3 regions of the Paenibacillus sp. SER-28 genome follow, and region 1 is predicted to be linked to each of the others. Evidence: riboswitches for the same ligand, from Rfam matches in the RefSeq annotation. Region 1 holds a riboswitch; each other region holds the start of a gene.
What was found. A riboswitch is a leader RNA that binds a small molecule or an ion and turns the genes downstream of it on or off. The one in region 1 is predicted to bind cobalamin.

Region 2: linked by a shared signal. The riboswitch ahead of ACUYLD_RS13305 (ABC transporter substrate-binding protein) and the one ahead of metE (5-methyltetrahydropteroyltriglutamate--homocysteine S-methyltransferase) in region 1 are both predicted to bind cobalamin.
Region 3: linked by a shared signal. The riboswitch ahead of ACUYLD_RS01785 (ABC transporter substrate-binding protein) and the one ahead of metE (5-methyltetrahydropteroyltriglutamate--homocysteine S-methyltransferase) in region 1 are both predicted to bind cobalamin.

Annotation. Positions count from the first base shown of each region.
Region 1 is NZ_JBRECM010000005.1:302,305-312,325, reverse strand. It holds gene ACUYLD_RS15560 (nitric oxide synthase oxygenase) at 1-150, shown strand, start outside; gene ACUYLD_RS15555 (hypothetical protein) at 182-343, opposite strand; gene ACUYLD_RS15550 (hypothetical protein) at 464-922, shown strand; gene ACUYLD_RS15545 (AbrB/MazE/SpoVT family DNA-binding domain-containing protein) at 991-1,428, opposite strand; gene ACUYLD_RS15540 (3-ketoacyl-ACP reductase) at 1,615-2,334, opposite strand; gene ACUYLD_RS15535 (DUF4097 family beta strand repeat-containing protein) at 2,455-3,306, opposite strand; gene ACUYLD_RS15530 (DUF1700 domain-containing protein) at 3,311-3,862, opposite strand; gene ACUYLD_RS15525 (PadR family transcriptional regulator) at 3,855-4,184, opposite strand; gene ACUYLD_RS15520 (DUF6985 domain-containing protein) at 4,566-5,099, shown strand; gene metE (5-methyltetrahydropteroyltriglutamate--homocysteine S-methyltransferase) at 5,187-7,505, opposite strand; cobalamin riboswitch at 7,667-7,862, opposite strand; gene nrdG (anaerobic ribonucleoside-triphosphate reductase activating protein) at 8,046-8,543, opposite strand; gene ACUYLD_RS15505 (anaerobic ribonucleoside triphosphate reductase) at 8,540-10,021, opposite strand, start outside.
Region 2 is NZ_JBRECM010000004.1:174,431-184,451, forward strand. It holds gene nikB (nickel ABC transporter permease subunit NikB) at 1-800, opposite strand, end outside; gene nikA (nickel ABC transporter substrate-binding protein) at 847-2,472, opposite strand; gene ACUYLD_RS13285 (ABC transporter ATP-binding protein) at 2,615-3,391, opposite strand; gene ACUYLD_RS13290 (ATP-binding cassette domain-containing protein) at 3,388-4,305, opposite strand; gene nikC (nickel transporter permease) at 4,305-5,120, opposite strand; gene nikB (nickel ABC transporter permease) at 5,135-6,064, opposite strand; gene ACUYLD_RS13305 (ABC transporter substrate-binding protein) at 6,080-7,660, opposite strand; cobalamin riboswitch at 7,878-8,081, opposite strand; gene ACUYLD_RS13310 (hypothetical protein) at 8,446-8,637, shown strand; gene ACUYLD_RS13315 (hypothetical protein) at 9,304-9,987, shown strand.
Region 3 is NZ_JBRECM010000001.1:374,097-384,117, reverse strand. It holds gene ACUYLD_RS01795 (ABC transporter ATP-binding protein) at 1-811, opposite strand, end outside; gene ACUYLD_RS01790 (FecCD family ABC transporter permease) at 808-1,854, opposite strand; gene ACUYLD_RS01785 (ABC transporter substrate-binding protein) at 1,851-2,858, opposite strand; cobalamin riboswitch at 3,067-3,260, opposite strand; gene ACUYLD_RS01780 (histidine phosphatase family protein) at 3,383-4,141, opposite strand; gene cbiB (adenosylcobinamide-phosphate synthase CbiB) at 4,186-5,157, opposite strand; gene cobD (threonine-phosphate decarboxylase CobD) at 5,147-6,250, opposite strand; gene ACUYLD_RS01765 (lipoate--protein ligase) at 6,410-7,411, shown strand; gene ACUYLD_RS01760 (Cof-type HAD-IIB family hydrolase) at 7,574-8,374, shown strand; gene ACUYLD_RS01755 (DMT family transporter) at 8,515-9,426, opposite strand; gene ACUYLD_RS01750 (aminotransferase-like domain-containing protein) at 9,559-10,021, shown strand, end outside.

The DNA of each region.
Region 1 (10,021 bases):
CATATTTTTCATAGCTCCTATGATAATCGGCTTGTGAAGCCAAATTTCGGAGTTCAAGAGAAGCCGTATACGTCGAGACAGGCTACTAGTACAGCAACAGACACAGTGCTTCAGCAGAAGCGCCAAGGCTGCCCTTTTCATTCCGGATAACGATAACGATGGGAATGACCTAATGGCTGGATTAGGACTCCAGCTTATCCCATGCAACGATAAATAGTGTAGCCAGTGGCCCTATTAATAGGGAGAGCAGAAACCAGTTTAGCCCGCTCCGATTTTTGGACTGTGCCAAGCCGGCATTAATCAGGGCAAGCGTTCCCCAACCTATATAATAATCTTCTGACATGGTATTCTCCTTTGTAAAAAGGTATAATATCGTACTGTATATGGTATGAACACATCCATGATTTCATAAGTTTAAAGTAAATATAACTTTATATATCCTGGTTTGAGGAGCGAAGCTAAGTTGGAAAGAAATCAGGCAGAGCGCATTGTCGCTGAGCTGTTGGAACGGGCTGCTATAGGTGTGACAGTCAAGCTGGAGAAACGTTTTCCTGGTGGAAGGCTGATTGGGGGCAAATATGCTATGAATGCTCACGCCATTACCATGTATACGGATGTTATTGAAACACAGTGTGTACAGATGTTCGGCAGCGTTAATCGAGTTGAGGAGTATTTTACGGTTGTGCTTGCACATGAGATCGGGCACGCCGCCGATACGGAATTAGTGGACCTCTCCGATGCGTTGGAGCAAGAGAACGGGATAGGGACCAGGGAACGACTTGCGCTGCAAATTGAAGAAAACGCATGGAATTATGCGCTTAGACTGGTGCCTGAAATAGAAGCAACGTTTATTTCTGCCGTAATAGACGAGTCCTTGCTGGCCTATCGGGTCCCGGTTATAGAGCAGTCCGACATTGCGTAACGATGATGATCCAAGAGCCGTCAGGCTCTTTTTTTGTTGTTAGAACAGACGAGATCGGGTCGGATGATTTAAAGAAGTAGCTTTTTAAGCTGTGACACGCGTCCCTGGGATAGTTCGAGCATTTCGGCTAATTCTTTTTGAGATACATTAGGATGCTCCTGCATGAGCTGTTTTAGTTTATTCAGGAGATCATTCTGATTTCTGTAACTCCTTCTTTTCTTGGGCTGGACAGGACGGGATTCATTCAAATGACTGGAAGGATTATCGCTCTTCAGATTTTCAATACAACTTTTACATATCAGATGATCCCTAAAATAGCTCAAATGATCTACGGCACCACAAAAATAGCAAGAAACCCCCGTATACTTGCGAATCATCAGTCCCTCTGGGGTAATAAAAAAATCGAGGGCATCTCCAATATTAATATTCATAGAATTGCGCAGCTCCTTGGGCAGCACAATGCGGCCCAAATGGTCTAATGGCCGTGTCATTCCTGTGTTCTTCATCATTTTTCCCCTTTCCTGAAATGCGCTTATAGTTGTAGGAATTGTATGTATATATGCTGGAAGTACAAAGCGCTTATATTACAGTTTGTTTTGGTATAGCTATGCTGAAAAAAAAGCTCCGGCATGACGAACAATTACGTCTGCCGGAGCATTGTACAGCCAATGAATCTAAGATGTCATGTCGAATTACTGTGGGTTGGTTGTCCAAATACCGGCTACTTTTAATTGAACCCGTGGAGGCAGTTTCAATGCGGCTAATGTCAGATCGGCCAAATCCTGCGGTTGAAGCATGCGATCCTCATCACCAATAGACAATCCTGCGTTTGCCGCCAGTTCTGTATTGACAGTACTTGGAGTCAGCGCGGTGACGCGAATATTGGATTTGCGAACTTCCTGCATCAGTGCTTCCGTGAAGCCCATCAAAGCAAATTTGGATGCGCAATATGCCGAGCCTGTTGCAAAGCCTCGTTCTCCTGCCGTCGAGGAGATATTAATAATGTTTCCGCTCTTTTGTGCCAGCATGCTTGGAAGAGCAGCATGTGTAACATAATAGGTTCCCATCAGGTTTACGCGAATAATACGTTCCCACTCTTCGGGGTCCATATCTGCGACTGTGCCAAAGGTAGCAATGCCTGCATTGTTGATCAAAATATCGACAGCGCCCAATTCGTGTTCCAGTGAAGCTACAGCGGCAGCGGCCTGTGCGCGATCCGATATATCTGCAACAGCACTCACCACTTTCACGCCGTATGTACTCCCCAGCGAATCCTGCAGCTTTTGCAGGTCAGTCAATGTTCGTGAGATTAATCCCAGGTTAACGCCTTCCTTGGCTAAAGTTTCGGCAATTGCTTTACCGATTCCTTTGCTGGCTCCTGTAATAATGGCTGTTTTATTCTTAAGTTCCATCCAGTCTCCTCCTTTTCACTCCATAACGTGGTTGTGCATGTGAGCACATGGTTACATTATACAAGGTTAAACTCATTGAACCAAACTTCGCCTCTGATGAGGTATTCATCTAGAGGTCTCCTATTTGGAAATATTAATATCCCCTGAGGTGGTTTCTACCTTTATCACGTTCACACTACCGGGAACAGATTCGGGAGTATCTATACTCCCAGAGTCAGAGTGGACATTATAAACACCTTTAAAATCGGGAGCTTGTTTAATCTTCACGTCACCAGAATCAGCATTCACTTCCAAGTTGGCTACGGCACGTTGCGTAATATTTGTCTCCCCTGAGGTTAGGGAAATAAGGCCATTACCGCTATAATCGCGGATGGTAACATCGCCTGAAGTAAGCTTCAACTCCATATCTGCTGCAAGCTGACTGGCTGTAAAATTGCCGGATGTTAAATTTGCGATCAGGTGGGTACTTTGGAGGTTTGTAATCTCGGCAGTGCCTGAAGTAGCGGTGATGGAAGTATTCTGCACGGAGGCATCTTGAAGTTTTACATTCCCTGAATGTGCATCTACCTGTAGGTCAGTTAGTGTTTCGCCGGAGGGCATCTCTACGGTAATCGTTTGATCCAAATCAGGGGTGATCGAAAGAAATGACAAGGAAGCGGCCGGCTCCGATTGAATCGTAAGCTTACCGTTCTCAATTCGGGCATTATGAATTTGGTCGGCTACCTTTGTCTGAACTTCTCCACTAATGCGTATCGCACCTTGGTCGCCAGAGCCGGGAGTAAACAAAATAGAGACATCATCAGAACTGTCCACTTTCAGCTTCTGTAGCTGACCACGTGTGAACGTCCATTTTTTGTTAATCGCAGTTGTTTCCTTCATGACTTGTTGACTCCATGGGGCACCGTAAGCCACCATTCCGGCTACACCGATCACAATGCACAGACCTGCTGCAATAAACCACTTTTTATTCATGTTGTTAGTAAGCTCCCCTCAGGGTAGTCTGATTCCATTTCCAGTATCGTACTGTGCCTTTGACCATAAGGAGTAAGAGATAACGTACTCCAGGCAGCAGCAATAGACCTATACCCGTCAACGTGATAGAGAAAAAGAATTTGGCCGGGTAAAAGGTGCTGTTCAGCGCATAATCAGTAACGGCGAGAAGGGGGGCTGCAATGAAGCTGACCGCTACCACGGTCAATGAAACCCATACTACCCATAGGGTAGCCATAATCGGGATGGAGATCAGCAAGTTGAGAAACAGCAGTCCTAAGAAAGTAAAAAGATTGCGTGCGAAGCTTCCCTGGCGAAGCGGAGGAGAAGCGTTCCAGGCTGCATTAGGATCATCCAACGCTTCTCGGGCAATATCCTCTGGGTTACCCAGCTCATTGGCAATCTCACTTTCGCTTTTTCCATTGACCAACCCGTAGTCAAAATGCTGGCTCAAATCACTAAGCAGCTCATTGCGTACCTCTGCAGGGAGAGGAGAAAGACGCTGCTCCACCTCTGTAAGAAACTGTTTTCTATTCATCGGAATTTCCTTCCTCCAGTAGGCTTGCGACATGATGGACAAAATCATTCCATTCCCGCGTAAGTATTTTTGTATAATGGCTTCCAGTATCAGTCAGCCGATAATATTTGCGGGGAGGTCCCTCGGTCGATTCCTGTAAATACGTTGTGCAGTATCCTTCTGATACCAGACGGCGAAGTAGGGGATATAGGGCTCCCTCAGCTACTTCAATATGACGGGAGACGGCTTGAGCCAACTCGTAGCCATAACGGTCTCTGCGTCCAATTAGAACTAGAACGCACAGTTCCAGTACCCCTTTTTTGAATTGGATGTTCACATTCACGAGCGGTGCTCCCTTCCTGGATGTTAACAATGATTCATAGGTGTCGTTCGGAATAAGGGGAAGAAACGTGTGTTTGTGCATAATTTGTCACGGGTACTAATTATAGAACAGTAGTCAGGTATAATTTAACATCATGTACTGATTAATGCAAGGTACTAAATTTTTAATAATAAAATATTTGTGCCGAAATGGGCAGATTTTCTTTCTTGAAGGCTTTATCGAATAGCGAATGTTGTAGAAAAAAGTAGTTTTATTTGGAAATTTCTCGAAATTTGGCTGGAAGCTCATATAGGATGCCGCTTTAATTTCATTCATTAAAATGATAGATTGTAAAGTATTCAATAGGGTTAAAGATTACTTTTTATGAAGAGGTGGTAAAGGGTGGATTGGAAACACTGGTATATGGAACTGGAACAGGATGATGAGTCTTGGGATGTATCTGAGGAGATTGTTCTGCGTGGTGTAGTACATGTTAATTTTTGCGGGCAGCCCTCGGAAGTAGAAGTCGAATTTATCGTGGGAGCCGACTCCGAAGAACAGGCACAGACTATAGAAGAACCTACACAGTTGCAAAAAAAGACATGGGAGCAGTATATGGAATATTCGTCAACTATTCATCCTCAAGTGTTGGAGTCCATACACCATCATTATGCTGGCATAGTGGAAAAGTACCGGAATGCTTACAGTACATGGGGAGAGGACCCAGATGAATATGCGCCTTATGTGGAGCGGCCGGAACAATTGTTGGATCGAATACAGCTTATGTCTATACTGATTTCCGACTCATCGGCAAAGGACGAACTGTATTTGAATTTTAGTTGCTCCTGGGATCGAGAACATGGCTTAGGCGTACATATGAAGCAGATGAAAATGGAGCATATTCAAGGTGTATACACATTATATGATCTAGAATAAATCCCCCTTCCTGGCTTTTAGCAAAAAGGTCGGAAAGGGGAATAGGATAAGGCGAAAATGATGGCGCGATTGGATACGATAAAAAAATTAGTTGGATACAGCCAATGCAGCCCGGGCTGCTTGAGCTGCTTGTACCATTTGCCGCAAGGCGGCGACAGCTTCCTCTTTGGTGCGGGTTTTCAGACCACAATCCGGATTAACCCAGAACAAATCTGATGGCAGTACGCGCAGGGCACGCTGGATCATGCTTAGCATTTCAGATACATCGGGGATGCGCGGGCTGTGGATATCGTACACGCCCAGACCGATGCCTTTGTCGTATACCTGATCTTCAAAGCTGACAATCAGTTCTCCGTGGCTTCGCGAGGTTTCAATAGATATAACGTCGGCATCCATATCGGAGATGGACTGAATCATATGCTGAAATTCGGAATAGCACATATGCGTATGGATTTGGGTCGCTGGCTCAACGGTGGCCGTGGTCACAAGGAAGGCTTGAACCGCCCAATCCAGATAGGCTTGCTGCTGTTCTTTTTTCAGCGGAAGCCCTTCACGAATTGCAGGCTCATCGACCTGAATCATGCCGATGCCCGCTTGTTCCAGTGCCTCTACCTCTGCCCGTAATGCCAGAGCCAACTGTAAAGCAACTTGACTACGTGGAATGTCATTACGTTCGAAAGACCAGTTCAAAATGGTCACAGGACCCGTAAGCATTCCCTTAACAGGCTTGGAGGTTAACGATTGGGCGAATGCCGTTTCTTCCACGGTCATGGGCTGATCGAAGGAAACGTCTCCGTATATAATCGGCGGTTTGACACAACGGGAGCCGTAGGACTGCACCCATCCGTTTTGCGTAAAAGCAAAGCCGTTCAGCTTTTCGCCAAAAAATTCAACCATGTCGGTCCGCTCAAATTCCCCATGTACAAGCACATCAATGCCAATGTCCTCTTGGATATCAATCCATTCCTTAATTTGCTGTTGGATGAACGTTCGATATTGCTCGGCAGACCATTCTCCTTTGCGATAGTGCAGGCGGGCCTTGCGGATCTCGGCGGTTTGCGGGAAGCTACCAATGGTCGTCGTAGGCAGTGGAGGCAACTTCAGCTTATTTTGCTGAATCTCACGACGCTCGGCGAAAGGAACGCTGCGTGACAGAGGCTCTTTGGCCAACAGGTCGGCCAGATCGGCAGCTGTCTGTACGCGTGCCGCTGAACTGTTGAAACGGGCTACCGCATCTGTACTTTGTCCAAGCTTGGTGAGTGCGGATGGATCGTGTTTGCCAAGTGCAGCCGTCAGGATGGCGATTTCCTCTAGCTTTTCATCAGCAAAGGCCAGCGCTTGCACCAGCTCCTTGTCCAGCTTGTGCTCTGCCTCCAGGCTGACTGGCACATGCAGCAGACTGCATGATGGCTGTACGATAAGCTGCTCGGCAGTGGTCTGTTCTGCTAACTGACCCAGCAGAGCAGCTACAGCGTTCAGGTCGCTGCGCCATATATTGCGTCCGTCAATGACACCAGCGCCCAGCGTTTTTCCTTTAGGGAAGCCATGCTGCAATATATGCTGAAGATTTTCGCCATCATCATACACAAAATCAAGACCCAGCCCCTGTACCGGAAGTGCGGACAGACGCTCATAATGATCTAGGCTGCCAAAGTAGGTTTGCAGCATTATATTTAAGGAGGGCGCAGCTTGGGTCAAAGCTTCATAGACTTCTTGAATAATGTCCAGATCCCCTACTGGGAATGAGGTGGTCAGGACAGGTTCATCGATTTGGATCCACTGAACACCTTCTGCTGCTAGTTCAGACAGGACACGGGTGTATAAAGGCAGGAAGGTTCTTATAATAGAGGCAAGCTCCTTACGATCATAGCCTTTGGAAAGGGTAACGAATGAATAGGGGCCGATGAGGACCGGTTTACCCTCAATGCCTAGTTCCTGTTTTGCTTCACGATAAGCCTGTAAAGGTTTATTTTCAGTGAACACCGGAACTGCGTTCGCCAATTCAGGAACGATGTAGTGATAATTGGTATTCATCCATTTGGTCATTTCACTGGCGGTTGCTCCCTTCTGTCCACGAGCGATCCCGAAGTACACGGACAGAGGAATCGGACCTGCGGGACGAAAGTTGAACCGTTCAGGTACTAGACCGAACATCACAGATGTATCCAGCATGTGATCGTAATAGGAGAAGTCTCCGACAGGAATGCGATCAATCCCCTTGTCACGCTGCTTGCTCAGATGCTCCAACCGTAATTTTTTCATCTCCGTCTGCAGTTCGCTTTCGTTAATGCTGCCGTTCCAGAAGCGTTCCAGTGCTTTCTTCCATTCCCGATTTTCGCCGATACGCGGATATCCCAGATTACTGCTAATTAAGCCGGACAATTCAGGCCATTCAATAATGGACATGTACTTTTCCTCCTAGTGGGTAGCTGTTTTATTTTTACGTACCAAAAAAGGCATTCTTCCCCCCAAGGTTAAAAATAAGTAGGGGAAAGAATGCCTCCGTGATTAAAAAATCAAAAATACGGCGACTGCTCTTAACACCTCCCTATCTTCCGTAGGTACTTGCGATGTTGTTAAAATAGGCAGGTCTCCTGACTTACGGATCATGACGCTCAGCATTCCTTCCCGGTCTGTGGACCAGTGGATATATGAACAGCTGAAAGTTCCCCGTTTACAGTGGCGGGACCGTGCCGGATTTGCACCGGCTTCCCTTTTAAGCCTGATCTGAATAGAACAGACACCTATCTCCAAGCTATGCGGTTAAGGTATGACGAATAATTATGCACTCGTATACTTGTTCACCATCATAAGTGAAACTTACAGGATGCGCAATAGAAACTCCAATGGAATCTGTTAGCCATATGAAAAAAAGACAAGCCTTACCCATGATGGGGGCTTGTCTTAGATTAGATATAGCATCTTGCTTGCTGGGTAAGCATCGCCTTATGTCAATGAAACGGTATAACCTGCCTGAATACTGGCTTTCACATCTACCAGACGCTGGTTGCGACTGCCCCGGAAGGGAAGGGTCAGGTCCTTTTGCTGTTCTACAAAACGACCGTCCACAATCACATCGCACAAAAGCGCCAGTTCCTGTCGCTCCTGATCTGTGAGTAGATCTTCATAGACAAAGCCAGTGTAAGCCCACACGGTTCGGTCGGGACAGGCTTCGCGGAAGTCACGCACAAATTGCGAGCATTCTGCTGCTGAGAAAAACGGGTCTCCCCCGCAGAGAGTCAGTCCATCCAACAACGGATTTTCCATGATGTCACGAATGACCTCCTGTTGTCGTTGGGGGGTGAATGGCTCGCCTGCACGGAAGCTCCATGACTCTGGATTAAAGCATCCAGGACAGGCATGACGGCAACCGCTAATGAACACAACGGTGCGCAGGCCGTATCCTTCGTTCAGAGATTCCGGAATGTAGCCACACAAATTCACTTATGTTTCACCCGGTCTCGAACTTCTGCCTGTTTTGCGGCATTAAAGCGAACGGTATAATCTCCTGTCAGATATCCGGTTACCCGACGTAAGCGCTGAAAGTGTGTGTGCTCCTCATCTGTGCCACATTGGGGGCAGCTTGTCCCGATAATCCCTTCATAACCACATTCCGTACAACGATCCACCGGATGGTTGATGGAGAAATAGCCGATGTTCTGATGCAGCGCGTACTGAACAATTTTAAGAAACGCATCCGGGTTATTCCGCGCATTACCGTCCAGCTCAATGTATGAAATCGCACCAGCGTTGCATAGGTTATGGAACGGAGCTTCCAAGCTGATTTTACGAGCAGCCGGGAGCGTGTAATACACGGGAATATGAAAAGAATTCGTGTAATATTCTCGATCATTTACCTCAGGAATAATCCCGAAATCACGTTGATCCAGCAATGTGAACTTGCCCGACAGACCTTCGGCAGGCGTAGCGAACAATGTTATATTTAAATTGTGATATTCACTCATTCGATCGCAATACACGCGCATGGAAGTGATGATTCGCTGTGCCTCGCGGTATACAAAATCATCCTCCCCGTGGTGTTTCCCGTATAGTGCCTTCATGCACTCAGCCAGCCCGATGAACCCAATCGAAAGCGTACCGTGTTTTAGTACGCCTCCCACCTTATCATCTGGTGCCAGTTGTTCTCCACCTTCCCATACCCCTTCGCGCATCATAAAGTCCGAGGCTTTGGCCGGTTGGCTGGTCTGGATTTGATAGCGATGAATTAGGCCATCTACCGCAATGCGCATAACTTCTTCTAGTCTCGCATCAAAGCGATCACGGTCAGGTGTCAGGCGTTTGCCTGTGCAAATACCATATTCAATGCCAAGCCGCACCAGATTAATGGTATTGAAGGAGAGATTCCCCTTGCCACTTTGCCGGTTTCTACCGAAACGGTCAGAAATGGTGCGGGTACGGCAACCCATTGTCGCTATAATGGTATCTGGATCATCAGCACGGTAAAAAGGCAGGTTGAAGGTGGCATCCACATTCACAAAATTGGGATACATCCGTCTGCTAGAGCATTCTACCGCCCGTAAGAACAAATCATAATTGATGTCGCCTTCTGCCTGGTTGATTCCCTCTTTACATTGGAAAATATGTTGTGGAAAAATAGGAGTTTCCCCGCTGCCCAAGCCGCGAATAGTGGCCTCCAGCAGCGATTGAGTAACAAGCCGTCCCTCAGCAGACGTGCACATTCCGTAATTCAGTGAAGTGAATGGAATCTGTCCCCCCGCCCGACTGCTCATGGTGTTCAGGTTATGAATGAGCGATTCAGCAGCCTGCCGGGTTTCCGTCTCCGTTTCTTCGCGTGCGAATGCGTAGGAACGAGGGCAGACTTCTTGCAAATGGGGATTGGCCATATGTAGTTCGTCGTCAGACAGACTGGATTCTATCTCTTCCTCGAACAACCGGAGTCC
Region 2 (10,021 bases), on a different contig from region 1:
TCCACAAAATAACGGCCAAACCCGGGCCATGAAAACACCTGCTCCACAATAATTGTTCCGGTCAGAAGCTTGCCCAGATTCATACCCATACTTGTAATCAGTGGAGCAATGGCAATTTTCAGTACATGCTTGAGCATGATCACCCGCTCACGAATTCCTCTAGTTCTGGCATACTGCACATACGTTTCCTGAAGCTGCTCCAACACACTGGAACGCAGCAGGCGCGTATATAAAGCAATCAGAACCAGCGACAGGGTTAACGTGGGCAACACCAGATGCTGCCACGTTCCTCGCCCCTCTACAGGGAGCCAATCTAATCGGACAGAGAAAAAGAAGATTAACAAATATCCCAGCCAGAACTGGGGTATAGACGCGCCAAAATATGAAATTCCTCGACTAAGCATGTCGATCCAGCCATTTTTACGCATCGCCGCCAGCACGCCCAGCGGAATACTTACCACAATAGATAGCACCATACTGCTCACAGCCAATTCAAAAGTGGCGGGCAGCCGAACCTTGACCTCATCCCACACCGGCTTGTTGGTTAGATACGAAGTACCAAAGTCCAATTGACTGATTCTTTGAAGTGTATGCATATACTGCGTCAGCAAAGGCTGATCCAGCCCGAACTCATGTCTTTTCTGCTCCAGAATCTCTGGAGTAGGGTAAATATGAGCAGCCGTCAAATAGGCCTCGGCCGGATCAACTGGTGAAATATGAATGAGTGCAAAGGTAACGAGGGTGGCAAAGAGAACAATAGGAATGACCGCTACCATTCGCTTCCCGATATAGCTGATCATGAGTTGTCCTCCTATCCTGTAAACTACCGTTACCCATCGGCTTCAGCTACTTTCCGATTTCAATTCCCTCAAACGGATTTTCATCCCGATTAGCCGGGAATACAAAGTTTGTAATCTTTTTCTGGTACACTGCCGTTTTCTTAATATACGAAATAGGTACAATGGCAGATTGCTCCTGGAGCGTCTTCAGAATCGAAGCATACAGCTCTTGGCGCTTGGTTTCATCTGTCGATGAGAGCGCTTGGTGTACTTGCTGATCCAGGTCTTTCTTCATCGGAAGGGCGCTCAGCACCTCGGAAATTCCGAAGCTCTTCTTAGCAATAACATTAATAAAGGAATGCGGATCATAAGGCGCACCATAGTTGTACCAGAAGTACAGATCAAACTGGTTAGATCTAAGGCGCTTAATTTGAACCGTCAGCTCCAGTCCGGTCAGGTTCACTTTGACACCCAGTTCTCCCCATTCAGCCTGAATGGTTTCAGCCATCGCCTTTTGGATCGGATCAGTCTTATCAAAAATCAGCTCAAAATCCAGCTGTTGTCCGTCTTTTTCCCGTACTGTACCGCCTGCGGGCAGCTTCCAGCCAGCCTCATTCAGCAACGATTTGGATTTTTCCACATCATAGCCAACAGGCTGTAAGTTTACATTCGTATACGGATAGTTTTTGGATAAAACCGTATCGGCTGTTTCCTCCAGCCCCGAGGTTACACCTTCCACCATTGCCTGCTTGTTAAAGCCATGCTGGAGTGCCAGACGTACCCGAAGGTCTGCCAGCTTGGGATTGGATGAGTTGAGTAACAGGCTTCTTGTACCGACAGGCTCGGACAGCGTGGTAACATACTGATTCGTGTCGCGAAGCTGTTTGAAAGCATCCAGACTAATGACACCCTCTCCATAAATCAGATCCAGATCGCCTTTTTCAAAGGCTATTACACGGGTTTCGCCATCAGGAATGATTTTTACCGTAATTTTATCCACCTTTGGTGCAGTGCCCCAATAATTTGGATTACGCTTAAAGGTTGCATATTCATCTTGCTTGTATTCATCCAGCATCCAAGGCCCTGTACCTACAGGTTTCTTGATTCCTTTGGACGTATCTCCATCATCCGGGAACCCCGCTTCACCCAGAAAACGGAACGGGCGAACGACAGACAAATCCTGAAGCACTGGGTAGTATGGCTCTTTGAGCGTCATTCGGAAGGTGCTGTCATCTACAGCTTCAGTTTTGTCGAGAACGTCTACTATACCAAGCCAGCTGTGCGTCTTCTCATTTTTCATAATAGCGTCAAAGTTCTTTTTGACAATGGCTGCATTAAATAGCGTTCCATCCGAAAATTTCACACCTTTGCGCAGCTTAAATGTATATATTTTGCCGTCCTTGGAAATGGTCCAGGATTCAGCCAAAGCAGGCTCCAGCTTGCCTCCTTGCTTGTAGCTGACTAACGGCTCATAAACCATGGATTGTGCAAAAAGTTGGGAAGGATTATATACGTGAGGATTCATCGTACCAATGTCACGCGGCCACGATAGCGTGATCGACTTTTCATTGGCAGCTCCCTCAGTAGAGGTGGATGCAGGTGTGTTCTCCTGCTTCGCGCAGCCCAAAACAACGGATAATAAGAGGAGCGCCACCAACATAAGGGTGGCAGTCTTGCGGTGTCGAACGGACATCAATGTATTTCCCCTTTTCTATATATGTGATAATGATTATCATAATCATATTTAGAATAGGTACCACGTGCTATTTTGTCAACAACATTCGACAAGCCATCCTCTTATTTATTTTAAATTTGTAGAATATTAAATTTATGGCTTAATTCGCCAACGTTTGAAACAGAGCACGCGTGTACTCATGCTGTAACAAGTCTTTATCCCATTCCTTAAATATTTCCACGATCTCCCCCTGAACCATGACGGCAACGCGGTCACAAAACTGACGAGTAGATTGGAGATCGTGAGTGATGAATAGGTAGGACAACTCACGTTCCTGCTGCATTCTCTTAAGCATGCCCAGTACGGAAAACTGCGTTGTCGTATCCAGATTGGCGATCGATTCATCGAACAAGATAATATCCGGCTCCACCGCCAACGCTCGGGCAATACATACCCGCTGTTTTTGCCCGCCACTTAGTTGTGTTGGGTATTTTTCCAGACATTCCGTGTCCAGCCCCACAGATTCCAGTAAAGACTGGCAAATATCCAGTGTTTGCGCTTTTCGTCCGGGAAAATAATTGTGGATTGGCTCCTCCAAAATATCTCGTATGGTCATGCGAGGATGGAGCGAGGAAGACGAATCCTGTGCGACCAGTTGGATTCGTTTGTACAGATGGATATCCTTCATCCTTCCGGTGTGAATGGGCTGGTCATCCAGCCAAATCTCTCCTGAAGTCAACGACTCCAGCCCTAGAATACATTGTGCCAGCGTGCTTTTGCCACTTCCACTTTCTCCAACCAGTCCGAGACATTCCCCCTGTCGTAGCTCCAGACTCACCTTCTTCACGACCTGCTCGCTATCTTGCGTGCTGAACCAGCCTTTTCTCCGTTTGCGGACAGGGTATGCTTTGGTCACATTCTTCAATTCCAGCATCACTGGTGCATCCTTCCTTCCGGGCTCATCTCCAACACTCGATCTGCTATGCGACTCATCCCCTGGCGATCATGTGAAATCAGCAATATGGTGAGATCAAAGTCTTCTCTCAACTGTTGCAGCAATGCCAAGACCTTGTCCCGGTTGATAACATCCAACGCCGTAGTAGGCTCGTCGGCAATAAAGAGGCTCGGACCGGAGCTTAACATTGCAGCCAGCAGCACCCTTTGACACATGCCTCCGCTTAGTTCAAAAGGATATGACGACAAAATATGCTCAGGATTTGCAAATCCAACCTTGCGGAGCAGAGAGCGCAAATAGGCCTCCCGCACTGGAGTAGCACCTCCTCTGGCTATCTCCGTGGCACGGCTCAGCATCTGCCGCATCCGTGGCAGCACGCCCAGCGGGTGGACTTGCTGCGATGCAGTATGGGATGGGACAGCATCAGCGTGCCCCGGCTCCATCTGGTCATGCGGCATCCGACGCCGCCCGTGCAGTCTAAGCGTGTCCATCAGCTGGGCGCGGACAGTCCGGATCGGGTTCAACCCGCTCAGCGACTGTTGAATGAGCAGGGCAATATCCTCTCGGCGCAGCCTTTGCCAGCGCCGTTCCTGGAACGGGAGAATGTCTTCCCCGTTATAGTAGATACGCCCTTGCGTAACATTAATACCTGGCTCCAGCATGCCTGCGATTGCCTGTGCGGTCAGGCTCTTGCCGCATCCGCTCGGTCCGGTCAGGGCCACAATCTCCCCTGAATATATGGAAAAGCTCACATCACGCAGCAGTGGTTTGCTCCCACTTCCGCTTGCTCCTACGCCTGTGCGGCAGATTTCCAAATGTTCCACGTGTAACAACGGTTTTCGCCCTGCCACTTGCTCTATCGTATCCTTGCACCCAAGGGCTGTTTGATCCTCCACTATTTGGCCGCCCCCTTTTCCGAAAAGCGGTCGCCCAAAAGCTGGCAGGCAAGTACGAATAGCATAATCGCCAAGCCCGGGAAAATCATGACATGCGGAGCCACCTGAAAATACGAGGTTGCATCATGCAGCATCACGCCCCACTCTGGCTTGGGCGGCTGTACACCCAGTCCAAGAAAGGACAGCCCAGCGATCATCAGCACCACGCGTCCGATATCCCATACTGCATAAACCAACAACTGTGGCAACGCTTGTGGCAATACATAACGTCTCAGTATACGTACGTGTGAATTGCCGGATAAACGGGCATATCGAACGTAGTCCTCCTGACAGGCTTTTTGAACCAGACTACGGATATACCGGACATAGCCCGCCCACCGTACCGCAATAATCGCAAGGGTCATGTTAACAAAACCTGGACCCAAAATGCCCACAATTGCCACCGTTAAAATAATATCAGGAAAAGCCAGTACGCCGTCGATTCCCCGCATGATCAGCTGATCCACGCGTCCGCGCACATAACCAATGAGCAACCCTATAGGCAGACTGAAGCACAACGTAGCTACAGTAATTGCACATGCGATTAGCACGCTCATCCGAATCCCGTAAATTAGCCTTGACAGCACATCCCGACCCAGATGATCCGTACCGAAAGGATATTTCCGACTGGGAGGTGCCAGACGGTTCAAAAGATCCACTTGAAGAGGATCATGAGGAGCGACCCATGGAGCCAATAACCCAAGCAGCACGATCAGGCCAAACAGTACGCCTCCTGCCAGCAAGCTCCCTTGAAAGGAAAGCCGTATCTTTTTCATTTTCAGCTTCCCCCTTAACGCAAACGCAGCCTCGGATCTATCGCCGTCTGGACCACATCCACCAAACACTGAACTCCTACAATTAAAAATACGGCAAAAATAACATACCCCTGAATCACCGGATAATCTCGCTGTGTAATCGCATCTATAAAATAGTTGCCCAACCCCGGCCATGAAAAAATGGTCTCGACGATGACATTACCTGCCAGCATAAATGATAGATTGGTACCTAGCAGTGTAATTATAGGCAGAACCGCATGCTTAAATATCTCAAAAAACAGGATATGCATACGGGAAAAGCCTCGAGCCTTCGCTGCTTTCACAAAATTCCGGTCACCCAGCTCTAGCATTTGAGCGCGCAGTACACGGGCTTGCACAGCTCCCAAACCTGCGCCAAGAGTCAGCGCTGGGAGCACTAGATGTGTCCAATCCTCCCTTCCCATGGATGGGAGCCAGCCCAAGCGAACGGAGAACAGATAGATCAACAGAAACCCAAGCCAAAAAGAGGGGATCGACGATCCCAGCAGGGCGAACAGCCTGCCCAGACGATCCAATGGGCCGCTAATTTTTAACGAGGCAGCCAGCCCCAACCCCAGCGTAAGCACCGTCATGACGGCAAAGCCCGCAGCAGCTAGTTCCACAGTAGCAGGCAGTCTGTTCCACAGTTCGGCTAGCACGGATTCCTTGGATACATACGAGGTGCCCCAATGCCCTGTGAACACATCCCGCAGCCAGTTCACATATTGAATATGAAGCGGTTCGTTTAAGCCCAGTTCCTGCCGTAGCGTCGTCAACGCCTCCTCGGAGGCAGGGACATTATGCGCGGTGAGCAAAATGGTAGCAGGGTCTCCAGGAGCCAGCCGCATCAGTACAAAAGTCAGCGTGGATACAACGAATACAATGATGAGCAGCTGCGCCACACGTTCCAGTATAAAACGAATCATAGGATACGCCGCTCGTTATTCCGCAATATCGGATTGCGCTGTAATGTAGTAATACTCGATCGGATGGGGTGTAAAACCCTCTACCCCTTTTTTCACACCAAACACATTGTCAGGATGCACAATGAACGACTGTGGCAAATCCGTATCGATGATATCCAGCGCTTGTAGTGTCACAGCATTACGCTGCGCTGTATCCTTCGCCAGCTTCAAGCTGTTAAGAATACTCTCTAGCGGTTTGGAACTATAACGGCTTACATTGGCTTCGCTTTTCGAAGAATAAAACATGTCCATAAAATATTGTGGCTCTCCTGTATGAGCAGTAAGCATACTGTACATAGCAAAATCCCAATCGTTTTTGGTCAACGCCTCGTCGATATTTTCCACCTTGCGAATCTTGACCTGGATTCCCTCTTTCAGCAATTGGCTTTGGATGACCTCAGCCATAACAGAGAGCTCCGGACGCTGAGGAAAAGTCAGCAGCGTAACCTCGAACGGCTTGCCTTGCTTAGTCCATGTCCCTTGGGCGTCCTTCTGCCAGCCATCCTTCGTTAACAGCTGATCCGCCGTTCCGTCCAGCGCTTTACGCTCAACTTTACCGAAGGGAAGAATGCTCGGGAACGGACTGCTTGCTTCCGTACCGAAGCCCCTCATGACGGCGCTCACAATCGATGTGCGTGGAATCAGGCTGTCTACCACCTTACGGTTCGCCGCATCCTTGAATACTGGGGATTCCATATTGTACACGAGCATATGGGTGCGCAAGGAGGGAGCCGACAGCACTTGTAGCCTGTCGTTCTTTTTCAGTACCTCTGCGTTATCAACCGGAATATCCGTCGCTACGTCCACCTCGCCGGATTGCAGCGCCATCAGGCGCGAATTCCCGTCCGTAATGAACCTCATTGTCGCCTCAGCCAAACGGGCCTTCTCGCCCCAGTATCCGTCATAACGCTCTACGACCAAGGATTGGTCCTTGCTGAACGCTTTAATTTTAAAGGCGCCTGTCATCGCTGGGTAACTCTGCTCATCTTTCATCGATGCCACATCCAGTACAATCGTCGATGGATCAGCTAGATTGGACACCAACGCCGCATTCGGCTGGTTTGTCGTAATCTTTAAGGCCAGCGGGCCGCTTACATCAATGGACTTCACATTCAGTAAATCCTTCGCCAGATGGCTTTTCTCGATAGAGCGTAGCAAAGATGCTTTTACACTTGCTGCATCCATACTTTTTCCATTATGAAAAGTGACTTTATCCTGCAAGCTGAACGTCCAAACTGTAGGACTATCCTGCTTCCACTCCTTTGCCAGCCAAGCCACAGGCTCCAGCTTTTCATTCAAACGTACCAGTGTCTCACCTACACCGGATCGCATCACATCCCAGCTATTATCTCCGTGCGGGTCAACACCTGACGGTTTCCATGTATACGCCATTACCAGCTTTTTACCTGTCGCTGTTTGTTGTACTGACGCGTTCTCATCTTTGCCGGAGCTATTCGACGTCTTATTGCTAGTACATCCCGAAAGAGCCATAACTGCCAGTAACAGCATCACCCCTGTACATATCAACCATGAGCGCCTGCTACGATTGCTAATCATTCGATGAATCCCCCTCTATCTTGTAAAATCATATAAACCTAACGCAAAACGCGAAAAAAGCATTCCGGACCACTTGATCAGCAGTCAGAAATGCTTTCATTATAAAATGTCAAAACACACCTCGAAACCAACTCCAAAAACATAGAAGGGATCAGATCGGTTTCAGACATTCCGTATGCAGCACGCCTAACCACCTCCCCAGCATCCCGTGGGTCTGACAGTGATGTCAAAACAGGCAGGTCTCCTGACTCCAAGCGTATCTTTCAGGCCTTCCCGGTTCTTCACAGTTCCAGTGGCTGTTCTGAAAGCTCCAGCAGTATCCTGCTGATGCCTGTATACAGTGGCGGGCCCGTGTCGGAATCAACCGAACTTCCCTTTTAAGTGAACACGCTCAACAACTATCCACATGGTCTCAACAAAACCCCGTACATAGAGTCGTCCGGCTCACACCTGTTTTCTTCCTTTATTTCTTTCCATTACGATCTTATTTTGTTGTCACAGGCTTGTCAATAAATGCTGTATAATAATTTAAATTTGAACAATATAGTGAGAATGAAGGCAATGGCTATTCATTGCGTGCACGAAATGACGGTCATTCCGTCTCCCTCATGCTGTCCCGAAAACTGTACCAGACTACTTAATGAATCTAAAAGAGAAGCATAAACGAAAATTTAGCAGCGAGATTGCAGATCAATTGTACAAGCTATTAAAAAAGATACATTATTCCAAAGGCCTGAAAAAGCAGTTGGTTATTTCTTCTCCAAAAAATTGAGGAAGAAAAAGATTTGAAAAGCGACAAAACCAAAGAGTTGATCGGAAAATTAGTGAGCAAACCTTGTGGAATTTCTATTATAAGGATAACAGCATGGGGAGCAGCTACCAAACAAAAGAACTATATTGTTGATTCTTCTCAGACAGCCTTTGAGACAAATTTAACTATTAGAGAATTTACCCGTAAACATTCCTTAGTGAGTTAGAGAATGAGTTTGAAAAGCCTCCGGTGATTAGCCGGGGGCTTAATTTGTTAACTGACCATTTCCTGACAAGCCATGTCAGCGTGCCGTTTAGGTGCCTAGCAGTCCAGTTATTTTTTAGCTAGTAAGTGAGCGAAGCGAGGGATCTTGCAGGTCGTTCACAGCGTCGTACTGTAAACCAGGACGACGCGACGGCTTGCTTTAACGCTCGAAAAGTTGCGGAGCTAAAGAGTTTTGTACGAACAACCAAACGGGGAGGCACTTGCTATTAAACCGTCAGTTAATAAAAGGACCGTTGCGATCAATACGGCTCTCTTCTATCTTATTTTAAATTTTATCCATTAAATAAAATTATTTACAAACATAAAATTTACAGGTAATATTTACTTATTCCTTCTTATGGATAAAAAAACAATTGTATACACGACTCCAGAGAGGAGACTTAGTAGAAATGAGGTTGATAATGTTCTGAAAATAAAAGTAGATGCGGACACTGTGTAAAGTTGCAATGAGCCGTTAAGCGAAGAAGTTGTCGTCGTTGGTCCTTGAATAAAGGAATAATATATTCCTACCAAAAAACCGTAAGACAAATACTTAAACAGATTTTTTTCAAATTTACTCATTTCTTAGCCCCCAATAATATTTTTCGAAGAGGAGAATTTTAATACTATGAAACCATTCAAAGTCATGACTAAAACAGCAATAATTGCAGCATTGACAGCAATATTATTACCATATGGAGCCATTGCTTCTGCAAATGATGCGCCGAATCCATTGTCATCGACGATACAATCAGAAGCCGGAAAATGGGAACCGACAGATGAAATAAAGGCCAAGGAAGGACAAGTCTACAAATATATCGATCCTAGTAGTGTTAACGATGATGTTTATTACTATTATGTCAATTACGACAATTTAAATCAAGAAAAAGGTAATAATGATAGAATTAGTACCCAATCCATTGGGGTGACTCCTATTGTTAAAACCCATGAAAATCTAGGTTATTGGGTTGATACAAACAATGCAATTCGTGTAAGTACATATACTGGGCCTGCTGCTGCAAAAATTGCAGTGAAAACTAATATTAAAGTGAAAGCGGAAGGAGCAATAACAGGTGGCGTTAAAGCTATAGAAGGCACATTGGGTTTTGGTATAGAAGCTGATATTGGCCTAGATGATGAATATTCAATCAATGTTCCTAAAGGAGAAAGATGGGTCATTAGTGCTTTTCCACGATATGAAAAACATAGATTAGGAATGTATTGGCCAGCTCCATTCATAGGTGATCCTTTCATAGGTTATGTGAGAGTAGACAAGCCTGTGGGAATTGCTTTCAGAGTAGAAAAGCACTAATCATATCAAATAAATTGAAATAAAAAGAGAGGCC
Region 3 (10,021 bases), on a different contig from region 1:
TTCTGCGCAGCAAGAGCTGCGGCACACCGCTATCAGGATGCGGAAGCATCACAGGCTCAACACCGTATACTCGTCGAATCCGATCCTCGGTTAATAACTTCGATGAAGCTCCCAATCCTTCAACCATTCCATCCTTGAGTACAAGCAAATCTTCGCAAAATTGGGCTGTCAAGTTAAGATCATGCAAGACTGCAATGATCGTCACACCCGTTTCTTGGCGCCAATCTGCCAGCAGTTCCATAAATTCAAGCTGATAGCGCAAGTCCAGATAGGTCGTAGGCTCGTCCAGCAGCAATATTCGTGGCTCCTGCACCATTACTTTTGCCAAAGCTACACGCTGTCGCTGTCCCCCACTCAAGCGGTCCAATGCTCTGTCCGCCAACGTGGCAAGACCCAATCGCTCCAGCACGCGATCCGTGATCGCCTCCACATCAACACCCTTTTCCCTGCCTAACCAGTCCTGATGAGGAAAACGTCCCATTTCTACGACTTCCCTGACGGTGTATCCCACTGGAGGAAGCCCTTCCTGTTGGAGTACGGCTATGAGTCGGGAAAGCTCTTTTCTGCTGTAGCTACCGACCTTTTTGCCATAGATATGAACGTTTCCCGAAGTTGGCTGATCTACACCCGAAAGCAGATGCAGCAAGGTCGATTTTCCACTGCCGTTCGGACCAATAATCCCCCACCAAGTTCCTTCGTCGACGCTCCAGCTTATATTCTTTAACGCATGGAATTCTCCATAGGCACGTGTCAGACCCGCTACCTCTAATGCCCGATCACGCACTTTCTGTGATTCACTTTGTTCTGTCACAGCAGTTCCCCCCTGCGCAGCTTCTTGTTCCGATACAGGAGATATGCGAAGAACGGTGCCCCAACAAAGGCCGTCATCACGCCCAGAGGAATTTCCGTGGGGGATAACAACGTGCGAGCCGCCGTATCCGCCCAAGCCATAAAAATGGCTCCACCGAGCGCAGATAATGGAACAATCATCCGGTAATCAGGACCTGTCACCAGACGAATGATATGCGGTACAACAAGTCCCACAAAGCCAATCACTCCACATACCGAGACAGCGGCAGCTGTCAGCAGCGTGGAAATGATCAGGACAGATAGCTTCGTCGCATCTACATGAACTCCCATGTGAGCCGCCTGACGTTCACCCAAAGCCAAAATATTCAGCACACGTGCCCGGTTCCATAGAAATACCAGTCCTATGACCACATAAGGTAAAAGGATTCCTGTATATGACCAACCGCGCAGACTAAGACTTCCCATCGTCCAGTACAATATTTCATTGACCGTCTCCTTCGACATGGCTGTCAGAAAGGAAACAACTGCTCCTAGAAAGGATTGCATCACCACACCCGACAAAATGAGACTTTGTGTCGGAATTTTTCCACCTTCCCGTGCCAACGTTAGCACCATCCACAGCGTCAGCATTCCGGTCGTAAATGCCACTAGCGGCAGCGTCCATATGCCAACAAATGAAAATTGAAGGCCCCAATAGATCAGTACTGCCGCTCCTACCGAAGCCCCCGAGGATACCCCCAGTGTATACGGATCAGCCAAAGGATTACGCAGCACACCCTGAAATCCGGCTCCCGCCAGCGCCAGCGCTGCTCCTACCAACATTCCCAGTAACACTCGTGGCAATCTGACCTTCAAAATAATCTGCTCTGAGGATGTATTCCAATCCGGTGTAAACGTATCGCCTAACCACGGAAGGTGGTTAACCAGAATGCCCGTGATCTGGCTGACCGGAAGCTTGGCCGAGCCGATGCCAAGACAGAGCAGCAGCGTCAGCAACAGCAGGACAAGACCTGTCCCTCCAAAGCCGATCAGTTTACGGTTCATTTGAAAATTTCAGGATACACGCCCTTGGCCACTTCCTTGAGACCTTCCGTTACGCGTGGACCCGGACGACTGATCAAATTATCATCCACGGCAAACACCCGGTTATGGCGAACAGCCGATATTTGATCCCATCCACTGCGAGCTTTAATGATTTCGCCGAGCGTCTGGCCAGTTTTGTCGTCCTTGACACTTTTGCTGTACAAAATCACGTCAGGGTTCGCAGCAATAATATTTTCTTCACTAATTTGGTACCACCCCTTCTGCGTGGCACCTACATTTTCGCCGCCCGCCAACGTAATCAGCTCGTCCATAAACTCGCCTTTACCAACTGTCCAGCCTGGTGAAAACTCGACGTATACCCGCAGCTTCTGCCCTTTACCGATATTTTTAACTCCTTCTTTCACTTCCGCTACATCTGCCCTCATCTTGTCAGTCACCGCTCTCGCATCTTTCTGATGATCGGTGATTTTTCCATACAATTCGATGTTAGCTATGACATCTTCAACTGTCTTCGGTTCCGTTTTAAAAATCATAATTCCCATGTCGCGCAGCTTGGTCGTAGCCTGTTCACTAAGTGATATCCCTGCAAAAACGACTTCCGGGTTAGCAGCAATGATCGCCTCTTCGTTCGGTTTCATAATACCGCCCACTTTAGGCTTTTTCGTAGCTGCTGCCGGGTAATCAGAGTAGTCGGAGACGCCAACTATTTCCTTATCCAGCCCGATGGCGAACAGCGCCTCGGTTTCTGCCGGGGAGACGGAAACGATTTTATCCGGCGCTTTTTTGAATGTAAATTCCTGTCCTGTTGCATCCTTAACTGTGAGTGGGTAAACTGTTTTGCCCGGAGGCTCTTGTGCGGTTACGGTCTTTCCTGGCTGCTGTGCAGAAGTCTGATTCTCTTTATTTTCAGCATTTTTTCCATTAGAGCCACATGCACTCAGCACAACTGCCAAAATCGGAACCAATAGACCTGTTGTCCAAACCTTTATTTTTTTTCCTGCCATGATTTGCACCCCTTCATAAAAAAATCGTTAAGAGCGTTACTTGAGCATCATCAGATATCTTCTAAATCCAGCCTTCTTTTCCTATCAAAAAAACCCCGCATCCTCATATTAGGACACAGGGGTCACGTTAGCGCAGATTGTGCGCAGGCGGCAGCTTCTTTCCGCACGGACAGTCACTGCGAACACGTCATCCTTTCCTCGAAGGATTATGGTGACAGGCGGACGGGCAGGTATCCTGACTTATGGTAAGATGCATGTCCTGAAATTCCTTCATATGCTTAGTAGCACATAAAGCAGGACTAACCGGCATGTTTCCATTTACAGTGGCGGGACCGCGCCGGACTTACACCGACTTCCCTTTTAACAGCGCAGGCAAGGGAAACCATAGTTTCATCACACTGCGCCGACCTCGTCTGCTGGATATTTGATGTAGTGGTAGTCAAGCCGTTCTTTTACTTGATGATTATAGGTTAAAATGAGGCGGCTTACAACCCAAACAGCCTCTTTACCCGCTGGTGTCTAACCTAATGAGGGAGCATTTCCGCTATGTAATTGTGCGGTCCTGCCAGCCTCAATTGAATCCTAAATGCTTCTCCCGGCTTCGGATTCAGACTCCAAAAATCATGGCCCGGTATCAGCATGCAAGCTAACTGACGAATTACGCCACCATGCGTAACGACCAAAACAGAGGGCGGCGCAGCAGTCAAATCCATGGGTTGAACTTCCATAGCAACACGCCATTCATACAGAGAGTCAAGAAATTTCCGCAAACGATTCACAAAATCTGTCCAAGACTCTCCTCCAGGAGGGGTTATCCGTTGCGGCTCATCAATCCAAGCGCGATACAACGACACATCCTTGAGCATGTCATACGTTTTTCCATCCCACTCGCCAAAATGAAGCTCTCGCAGACGTGGTTCCATCATAGGAGACATAGTAGATAGGGAACCTCCAGACGTCAATTCTGACTCCGGCACAATGATCTGCAAGGTCTGGCGACATCGCCTTAAATCGCTGCAATAGATTCGAGCAAAGGACTGCCCCTGCAATTCTTCTTGCAAAGGCTTTAATTCCTGTTCTGCTCCTGGTAGCAAACCTAAGTCGGAGTGTCCCATATATCGACGTTCCTTATTCCATAAGGTTGTGCCGTGACGAACTAACACGAGTTCCATGTCCCAATGCAGATCTTCTTTAGCATCATATGGCACCTTATCCTCCTGTGAGTTCGGACTTTGTACGTATTCTACCGTCCTTTTTGCTGCTATATCTTGCTTCAAGATCATGTCACTTCCTGCTCGATCATTATTCAGTGTGTCACGCCTCACCCTCACCGCACCCATCCCAAGGCAAAACAACCTGCGGCTCCTAACAAACACAATCCTACGAACATACTGGACACGGCGAACATCAGCTGGATTGTATGCCGTATATCTTTCGACTCTAGCGGTCGTATCCAATCGCCCATGTATGCACGAAAAGAGCGTACGCCATGATACACATTATAGCCTCCAAGACGAATCCCCAGTGCTCCAGCAACAGCTGATTCCGGGAAGCCACTGTTCGGGCTTGGGTGCAGACGAGCGTCTCGCTTGACTGTGCGCCAGCTTCTCGCAGCATCTCGCTTGTACATCCACGCCGCTACGACAAGCATTGCCGCTGTCAGGCGTGCCGGAATGTAGTTAGCCACATCATCTAGACGTGCTGAAGCCCAGCCTAAATGCAGATACTTTTCATTTTTATAGCCAACCATGGAATCGAGCGTATTCACAGCACGATAAGCCAGCGCCAAGGGTGCTCCTCCGATCAGGGCATAAAAAAGCGGGGAAATAATCGCGTCCACGATATTTTCAGCGACCGTTTCAACCGTACCACGTACAATCTCAGGCTCATCAAGCTGTTGCGTATCCCGCCCGACAATCATGCCCAGCTCCCGCCGTGCCGCTGCCAGATCATCCGCCTGCAACGCTCGGTATACGGCCATTCCTGCATCCTTTAGTCCTTTGGAAGCAATCGTGGTCGCAATCAGCACCATTTCTGCGCCGACAGACAACCACGGATGAATCCAGGCAAGCAAGTGCAACAGCGCCCAGGCGAGCGCAAAGGAGCCTCCCGCCACAATGAGCGGAAGCAGTATACCCGCACGTTTCAGCCCCCGATCACTGCGGACCTGGCGACGAATCGCTTTTTCCAATGCTGAAATGGCATGTCCCATCCCGATGACTGGATGCGGCAACCACCTCGGATCACCGATCAGCCTGTCCAAAAGGTAGGCTGCCAGGATAATCAAGCTAACTGTCACGCCGCTGCTCCTCCTCCAGCACTTCACCCAATACAGACAGCAGCCTGTCGTTGGCTTCTGCATCCTTGACCGCAATGCGAAAATGGCTCGTCGTCAGTCCCGGATACATAGCACAGCTACGTATAAGAATTCCGCGTTGTCCAAGCGCCTGCTGAATAGCCGATGCGCTCCACGTACCCGGCGCCCTTGCCAGCACGTAATTGGCTTCACCGGGAACGACACCGCAGCCCCATTCCGCCAAGGCGGTCAACAGGCGGTTGCGCTCCGCAGCAATCAGCTCCTGTGTTTGGCGCTCATATGCTTGCCCACTTCTCAAACACGCCTCCCCAGCCAGCAACGCCAATCCATTCACACTCCAGGTCACCTGTTTGGCCGTCATTCGCCGGATATAGTCCGGATGAGCAATCGCATAGCCCAATCGCAAGCCAGGAATGGCATAAAATTTGGTCATTGACCGGATCAAAATCACATGAGGATAGCGATCCAGCACAGGCAGCAGTGAGATTCGCCGTTCCAGCGGAATAAAATCAATGAATGCTTCATCCACCACCAGCACGGTACCCGTTGTGCCAGCCGCCTCTGCCAGCTCGCACAGCTCCTGCTCACTATATTGTACGCCATTTGGATTATTCGGCTGTCCGAGGAACAAAACATCTACCTGCTCCATGAGCTGAAGGATGTCCTCCACGTCCGCCTTCCATTGAAGCGAGGCCTTCCCATACACCCGGTTGACCTCGGCTCCGAATTTGCCAGCCAGCTCGGCATATTCCGAAAAACACGGCTCCACTGTACCCACACGCTTAGGAGCTAGTCCCAATAGTAGGAGCGCCATGCTTTCAGCCGCTCCGTTTCCGATACTTAGCGACTCCGGTGGAACATGCAGTCGCCGTGCGAGCATATTTTTAAAATTCCGATGCCCAGGGTCTGGATAGCGAATCACAGTGTCAAATGAGTGTTGCAGCGCCTCAAGCACCTCTGGCGGTGGACCAAGCGGATTAATATTTGCACTAAAATCTACAAAATCCGCAGCAGCTCCGCCAAAAGTCGCGGCAGCTGTCTCCCTGTCTCCGCCATGACCGTAAACCTCTATCATTGCCTCTCATCCTTTCCGCCCGTTTCCAATCATTTAGCTCCATTATGAGGCTGCTTTTTGCGTCCCGTCAATGCAAATGAGCTTTTGTACATGGCTCACTTGGGTTACAATAGAAGGAGGCACACATAAATTACACAGTTTATATACGGAGGAATGGACATGCTGTTCATCGACAACCAGGGGATACACGATCCAGCCATTAATCTTGCTATTGAGGAATACGCGCTCAAGCATTTACCGCTGGACGACAGCTATTTGCTGTTTTACATTAATCAGCCTTCTATTATTATAGGCAAGCATCAAAACACTATTGAAGAAATCAACGCCGAGTTTGTTAGGGACAACAATATTCAAGTCGTTCGTCGCCTGTCCGGCGGTGGGGCTGTATATCATGATCTCGGTAATTTAAATTTCAGCTTCATTACTAAGGATAACGGGGAGTCCTTTCATAATTTCCTCAAATTTACGCAACCTGTGATTGACGCCCTGCGCCAAATGGGAGTAGAAGCTGAAATGACAGGCCGCAACGATCTACAGGTCGGAGAACGTAAAATTTCAGGAAACGCCCAATTTGCCACACGCGGACGTATGTTCAGCCACGGTACATTGATGTTCAACCTGAATCTGGATAATGTGGCTGCATCGTTGCATGCCAATCCCGAAAAGTTTAAATCCAAAAGCACAAAATCCGTCCGCAGTCGCGTGGCTAACATCAGCGAACTGATGGACCGTGAGATGACCATAGAGCAATTTCGCGAGGAACTGCTACGTTCCATATTCGGAGCAGAATTGGATCAGGTGCCTCAATATAAGCTCACCGATGCCGACTGGGCCAAAATCCATGAAATATCCAAAGAACGCTACCAATCGTGGGATTGGAACTACGGTCTATCCCCCGAGAGCAATATCAAGCACACACGTAAATTTCCGGTCGGTATTATTGATATCCGCATGGATCTTAAGGAAGGCTACATCCGTGATATTAAAATCTATGGGGATTTCTTTGGTGTGGGTGACGTTGCTGATATTGAAAATATCCTGCGCGGCAAGCGTTATGATGAAGGTGAGGTACGTCAAGCCTTATCCTCTCTCGATTTGAAGCACTATTTTGGTAATATTGAGCTGGACGATTTTGTTGGACTTGTATTTTTGGAAGACTAACCGTTACTTTTTCCCATCGTTTCAAGCCAATACTTCAGTGGTTATATGGGGACAGGCTCTTATGGGAGCTGTCCCCTTTTCATTGCGATATTGTCATTTTGAATATTATAAGATACAATTTTAGCATTGCCCCATGATAGAGATAAAGGAGAGAATACCGATATGTATAAATTAATTGCCATTGATATTGATGATACACTCATTAACGACCAGAAAGAAGTCACACCAGCGACACAACAGGCATTAGAAGCTGCTGTAGCAAAAGGTGTGGTGGTTACCCTCGCTACTGGACGAGCTTATGCCTCTGCACACAAAATTGCTCGCCAGACGGGTTTGAACGTGCCGATCATTACGTACCAAGGAGCTTTGGTTAAAAACCTGCTGGACGAAAACGTGCTGTATGAGCGTTATGTTCCACTCGTGGCTGCACGTCGTCTGTTTGAATTCTGCGTGGAACGCAATCTGCATCTGCAAACGTATATTGATGACAAATTGTACACACGTGAAGATAATCAGAAAATCAAAGATTACACGGAGCTGAACAACACGGAATATTTTGTAGAGCCTGTATTCAGTAAAGTTATAGAGCAGCCGGCTCCTAAATTGCTGATTATCGACGAGCCTGAAGTGTTGGATGAATTAATTCCTGAACTTCGCGAACTGCTTGGCAATGAAGTTCACATTACAAAATCCAAGCCTCATTTTCTGGAAATTATGCATCATGAAGGCACTAAGGGCCATGCGCTTACCTTCCTTGCAAATCATTTTGGCTGTGAACTGTCGGAAACAATTGCTATCGGTGACTCTTGGAACGACCACGAGATGCTTGAATGCGCTGGTCTCGGCATAGCGATGGAGAATGCCATTCCCGATTTGAAAAAGCTGGCTGATTACATCACTCGCAGCAATAACGAAGACGGTGTTAAGCACGCCATCGACAAATTCGTACTCAACGTTGAATAAAGTAAAAAGTGACTGTTCCCATAATACTTAAATGAAGTAGTACAACAACAAAGCCTCCAAACGTCGCATGTTCAGTAACATACGACAGTTTGGAGGCCTTTTCTGTCAGATCATATAATAACCTGCCTCCCTTTAAAATATCAGGCAGCAGAACGTACCTTACGCCTGTTCACCAGACGGATAATTCCATTGTTCATAAGGATTAATCCGGTCACAATGAGCAGCACCCCAGCCAGCATCCACCAGCTTACATGCTCTCCATACAACAACGCTCCCAAGCCCACCGCAATCGGCGGTGATATATACAGCCACGTCGTCGGAAACAGGGGATTTGTACGCTCCATGAGCCAGTAGAACAGTGTATGTGCAATCATCGAACCAAACAGGATCAGATAAAGTAAAGACCCCATGGCAGGAAGGTACTGCCACCCCTCAGAACTCCACGGTTCCGTGATCGCAGACAGTAACAGCAGCATCCATCCCCCATGGATCATTTGCGCCGCATTCAGGGCAATCGGGTTCGTTTCACGAAATACATCCATCACTCGCTTGGAATACAGAGCTCCCCCGGAATAACACAGCTCCCCCAGCAAAATGACAAGGCATCCCGCCAGCCACAGACCACTGATCTGAACCGCCAATCCGGGCAGCACAACCAGCACCACACCAAGAAAGCTGATCATGCAGCCAACGACCGTAATCCGTGACGTTTTTTGCCGTAGCAGTACAGATTGCAAAATGACGATCATCATCGGCCCGGTAGCTGACAAAATAGCTCCGATCCCGGAGCTGACATATTGCTCTGCCCAATACAAAGCTGAAAATGTACCGAAGGTCGTTCCTGCTCCAATCAGCAACATTTCCTTCCGCCATAATAACGACCATCGTACTTTTCCGGTCAGCTTCATAGCAATGAACAATATCGCCCCTGCCGCGAAAAAACGTACCCCTGCCGATAGGAATGGCGGAAGTCCGGCTTCCACTCCCACTTTTATGGCCAAAAACGTTGTGCCAAAAATAAGACACATTACTGTAAACGCGATACCTATCATGATACGTCCCTCTCCCTTCAGTTGCTTTTAAGCATACAGGGAGACGAACAGAACAGATGTATAACTACAGAACAGTTGTATACGTTTTTGAAGTGCTATATAGTACAATACACAGAAAGGAGCGTGGATAGCATGGTTAAGAACAACAGCGAACTACTCTTTGCAGCCGATCATGCCTTAAAGCTGTATGAGCAGGTTATCCATTATGTAACTGTGCGGATTGATCGCGGGGATTGGCAAACAGACATGAAGCTGCCGTCCGTACGAAGCTTGGCTCAGGAGCTGGGTGTACATCGGCTAACTGTTTTCCGGGCATATCAGGAGTTGAAGCAACGGGGACTGGTCTATGTAAAGGACAAATCAGGATATTACGTTCATGCTTCCCAAGCGACTGGGCATGCAAAATATGCTGGCTACTCGGGACATTCGTCCATTGACCTCACGATTCACTCCGAATCTGCCCATGCGGCAGATGATCCGTCAGTTTCAGCCTGGAGAGGAATGGATGGACTTAGCCGTGTTCAATCCGTAAATACGAATTTCCAGTTTTCCAAAGCGCTGATTGACCCCTCTCTCCTGCCCAACCGATTTTGGG